Regions from separate parts of the Mesorhizobium sp. P3_A9 genome, predicted to be linked through region 1. Evidence: riboswitches for the same ligand, from Rfam matches in the RefSeq annotation. Region 1 holds a riboswitch; the other holds the start of a gene.
The links. Region 1 has a riboswitch for S-adenosylmethionine ahead of metX (homoserine O-acetyltransferase MetX). Riboswitches for the same ligand answer to the same signal wherever they lie in the genome.
Positions count from the first base shown of each region.

Region 2: it holds a riboswitch for S-adenosylmethionine, as region 1 does, so the genes downstream of both, AC1DX0_RS23960 (O-succinylhomoserine sulfhydrylase) here and metX (homoserine O-acetyltransferase MetX) in region 1, are expected to answer to the same signal.

Region 1 is NZ_JBFUGJ010000168.1:10,496-12,533, reverse strand. It holds partial or broken gene AC1DX0_RS21225 (pyridoxal phosphate-dependent aminotransferase) at 1-760, opposite strand, end outside; SAM riboswitch at 909-986, shown strand; gene metX (homoserine O-acetyltransferase MetX) at 1,093-2,038, shown strand, end outside.
Region 2 is NZ_JBFUGJ010000215.1:1,602-4,344, reverse strand. It holds gene AC1DX0_RS23965 (ceramide glucosyltransferase) at 1-671, shown strand, start outside; gene AC1DX0_RS23960 (O-succinylhomoserine sulfhydrylase) at 703-1,893, opposite strand; SAM riboswitch at 1,951-2,028, opposite strand; gene AC1DX0_RS23955 (2'-deoxycytidine 5'-triphosphate deaminase) at 2,107-2,743, shown strand, end outside.

The DNA.
Region 1 (2,038 bases):
GACCGCGCACGCGGTTGATGGCGTCGACGATGTGCATCGGACCATACATCCAGCCGATCCGTGCCCCACCAAGACCGATCTTGGAGAAGGTGCGGGTCATCACAACGTTCTCCGTGCTGCCGACCAGTTCGATGCCGGCTTCATAGTCGTTGCGGCGGACATATTCSGCRTARGCCGCGTCSAGCACCAGMAGGACATGCCTGGGCAGGCCGGCATGCAGGCGGCGCACCTCCTGGAACGGCACATAGGTGCCGGTCGGATTGTTGGGATTGGCCAGGAACACGATTTTCGTATGCGGCGTGACGGCGGCCAGGATCGCATCGATGTTGGCCCGCTCGTCAGTCTCCTTGACCGCGACCGGCGCAGCACCGGCCGACTGGATGTAAATCTTGTAGACCATGAAGGCATGTTCGGTGAAAATCGCTTCGTCACCGGGCGCGAGATAGATTTGTGCCAAAAGCCCGAGAATCTCATCGGAACCGTTGGAACAGATGATGTTCTGCGCGTTGAGGCCGTGCACCTCGGCGATCGCCTCGCGCAGCCGTTTGGCGGTGCCGTCGGGATAGATGTCGAGTTTGGCGGCAACCTCACGTGCGGCTTCGATCGCCTTCGGTGACGGACCGAGCGGGTTCTCGTTCGACGACAGCTTGTAGACCTTGGCGACACCGGCGGGTGCGGCGCTCTTGCCGGGCACATAGGCGTCGATGTCCATGATGCCCGCGCGCGGGGTTGGCCGTGCCTGATCCAGTGTCTTGTTCATTTCTGCAAAATCCGTCGAAAATGCCTCCATCGGGAGGCCGCTGCGGAAATACAAGCCATGGCCCGCAATGTCGAGAGGCGGCAGTGGTGCCAGCAGCCGGCCCAGATGCCGGCATTGACGGCAGGGCGGGCGAGTTCTAGAAGGACAGCGACAGTTCCGTGGTGATTTGGCCGGTCGGCTTGCAGCCACGTTAAACAATTCGCTAAAGGGCCGTTTGCGTGACGTAACCGGCTTTGCGAATGGCAATGCCGGTTTTTTATTGTCCGCGGCCGGCCGGACGGACGCATCGTCGGCGATTTTTCGCCTGATATGATGCAGCAAGTGAGACGAGAATGGCCGCTCTGCGCGCAGGAAAGACCAACAACGAGGCCGACCAGCCGTCGAGCCCGGTGTTGCGCTTCGGGTCCGACAAGCCGCTCAAGCTCGATGCCGGCACGCTTTTGTCGCCGTTCCAGATCGCCTATCAGACCTATGGCACGCTGAACGATGCCCGCTCCAATGCCATCCTTGTCTGCCATGCGCTGACCGGCGACCAGCATGTCGCCAACACCAACCCGGTGACCGGCAAGCCGGGCTGGTGGGAAGTGCTGATCGGCCCCGGCAAGATCATCGACACCAACCGTTTCTTCGTCATCTGCTCCAATGTCATCGGCGGCTGCCTGGGCTCCACCGGCCCAGCCTCGACCAATCCAGCCACCGGAAAACCCTATGGGCTCGACCTGCCCATCATCACCATCCGCGACATGGTGCGCGCGCAGCAGATGCTGATCGACCATTTCGGCATCGAGAAACTGTTTTGCGTGCTCGGCGGCTCGATGGGCGGCATGCAGGTGCTGGAATGGGCGTCGTGCTATCCGGAGCGTGTCTTTTCAGCGCTGCCGATCGCCACTGGCGCCCGCCATTCATCGCAGAACATCGCCTTCCACGAGGTCGRCCGACAAGCCGTTATGGCTGATCCGGATTGGCATGGCGGCAAATATTTCGAGCACGGCAAGCGCCCCGAAAAGGGCTTGGCGGTGGCGCGCATGGCCGCCCACATCACCTACCTGTCGGAAGCCGCCCTGCACCGAAAATTCGGCCGCAATTTGCAGGACCGCGACCATCTGACTTTCGGCTTCGATGCCGACTTCCAGATCGAAAGCTATCTGCGCCACCAGGGCATGACCTTCGTCGACCGCTTCGACGCCAATTCCTATCTCTACATGACGCGGTCCATGGACTATTTCGACCTCGCCGCCGACCATGGCGGCCGGCTGGCGGATGCYTTTGCCGGCACCA
Region 2 (2,743 bases), on a different contig from region 1:
GCTCGACACCGATCGGTTCGCGGCCGGACGGTTTTTGGGCCGAGGTCGAATGCGCCTTCCTCAACACGCTGCAGGCTCGCTGGCAGTATGCCGGCGAGGCGCTCGGCCTCGGCTTTGCCCAGGGCAAGAGCATGTTGTGGAACAAGCCGATGCTGGATGCCAATGGCGGCATCCGAGCGCTGGCGGCCGAAATCGCCGAGGACGCCGCCGCGACCAAGCTGGTCAATGGACTTGGCCTATGCGTCAATCTCGTCGCAGCGCCCTTCGAGCAGCCGCTCGGTCGGCGCACGCTTGGCGTGATCTGGTCGCGCCAGGCCCGCTGGGCGCGCCTGCGCCGCGTCACCTTTCCGCGGTTCTTCGCGCCCGAAATCCTGACCGGCGCGGTGGTGCCGCTGGTGCTTGCGCTGATTGCGGCGGCAAGTGCCGGCGTCAGCTTGCCGCTGACGGCCATCGCCGTACTAACGGCCTTCTACCTTCCGGAATGTGCCCTGGCCTGGTCCAAAGGCTGGTACCTGTCGTCGCGCACAGTCGCGGCGATGATTGCGCGGGACTTGATGCTTCCAGCCATGTGGGTCCGCGGCTGGCTCGGCGGCGCTGTCGACTGGCGCGGCAACGCCATGACCATCGGCACCAAGGCAGCCGAGCTGGAAGAGACGCCGTCGCGCGCCTGATCGCGGCGCGGACGAGCTGCCTCGACTGGGTCTATTTTGCGGCCTTCAGCGCCTGCGCGATGTCTTCCAGAAGATCGTCGGTGTCCTCCAGGCCGACCGACAGCCTGAGCGTGCCAGGCCCGATGCCGAGTTCGGCGCGGGCCTCGTCGCTCAAATTCTTGTGGGTGGTCGTTGCCGGATGGGTGATCAGGCTCTTGGCATCGCCAAGGTTGTTCGAGATCAGCACGATGTCGAGCGCGTTCTGCAGGGCGAAGGCCGCCTGCTTGCCGCCCTTGACGTCGAGGCAGATCAGCGTCGAGCCGCCCGACATCTGCTTCTTGACGATATCAGCTTGCGGGTGGTCGGCGCGGCCGGGATAGATGACGCGAGCGATCTGCGGCTGCTCGGCCAGGAAATCGGCGATCTTGCCGGCGCTCTCCGTCTGCTGGCGCACGCGCACCGGCAGCGTCTCCAGACCCTTGAGCAGCGTCCAGGCGTTGAACGGCGATAGGCTGGGGCCGGTGTGGCGGAAATAATCGTGCAGGTTCTCGTCGATCCACTTCTTGTCGGACAGGATCACGCCGCCGAGACAGCGGCCCTGGCCGTCGATGTGCTTGGTCGCCGAATAGACGACGATGTGGGCGCCGAGCTGCAGCGGCTTCTGCTGCAACGGCGTGGCGAAGACATTGTCGACCACAAGCCGCGCGCCGATCGAGTTGGCAAGCGAGGCGACGGCGGCGATGTCGACCACTTCCAGCGTCGGATTGGTCGGGCTTTCCAGGAAGAACAGTTTTGTGTTGGGCCTAACCGCCTTTTCCCAGTTGGCGATGTCGGTGCCGTCGACCAGCGTCGCCTCGATGCCGTAGCGCGGCGCCAGCGTCTCGACCACCCAGCGGCAGGAGCCGAACAGCGCGCGAGCCGCGACTATATGATCGCCGGCCTTGGCGCTGCACAGCAGGGCCGCCGTCACCGCGGCCATGCCGGATGCCGTGGCGCGCGCGTCCTCGGCGCCTTCGAGCGCACACATGCGCTTTTCGAACATGTCGACGGTCGGGTTGGCGTAGCGCGAATAGATGAAGCCGGGTTCCTCACCCTTGAAACGAGCTTCGGCGGCTTGCGCCGTTTCATAGACGTAGCCCTGCGTCAGATACATTGCCTCGGAGGTCTCGCCGAATTGGGAACGCAGGGTTCCGCCATGCACGAGGGCTGTCTGAGGCTTCCAGTTGCGCTTCTTGCTGCTCATCGCTTTTGTTTCCAGACACAAAAAAACCGGCCGCGAAAGTCGCAACCGGTCCATACGGCCTCGCGGCCAACGGTCCTTTAGCGACTTGTTTAACGTGGCTGCAAGCCGACCGGCCAAATCACCACGGGATAACGACCCTTTAGACCCGCGCCGCGCTTGCGTCAATTGCCGGCTTGATTAAGAGGTTTGTACCAGTTGGAACGGAGCCAGCCTTTGCGGCAGACAGGCATTCTTCCCGATCAAGACATTTCCGCGCTGTTCCAGTCCGGCGCGCTGAAGTCGTCGCGCGCGCTCGATGCCGACCAGATCCAGCCGGCCAGCCTCGATCTGAGGTTGGGCGACAAGGCCTGGCGGGTGCGGGCCTCCTTCCTGCCCGGCCCCAACCACAAGGTTTCGGAAAAGCTCGACCGGCTGAAGCTGCACGAGATCAATCTTGCCGAAGGCGCGGTGCTGGAAACCGGCTGCGTCTACATCGTGCCGCTGCTCGAAAGCCTGGCATTGCCTGCCGAGATTTCCGCCTCAGCCAATCCGAAAAGCTCGACCGGACGGCTCGACATCTTCACCCGTGTCATGACCGACCGCGGCCACGAGTTCGACAAGATCGCTGCGGGCTACAACGGTCCGCTCTACCTGGAAGTCAGCCCGCGCACCTTCCCGATCGTCGTGCGCACCGGCTCGCGCCTATCGCAGATCCGTTTCCGCACCGGCAACGCGCTGCTGTCGGAAGCGGAGTTGCATGAACTGCACCGCGCCGAGATGCTGGTCGCCACCGAACCGCCGAATATTTCCGGCGGCGGCATCGCGCTGTCGATCGACCTCAATGGCGACAGCGACGGGCTGGTCGGCTATC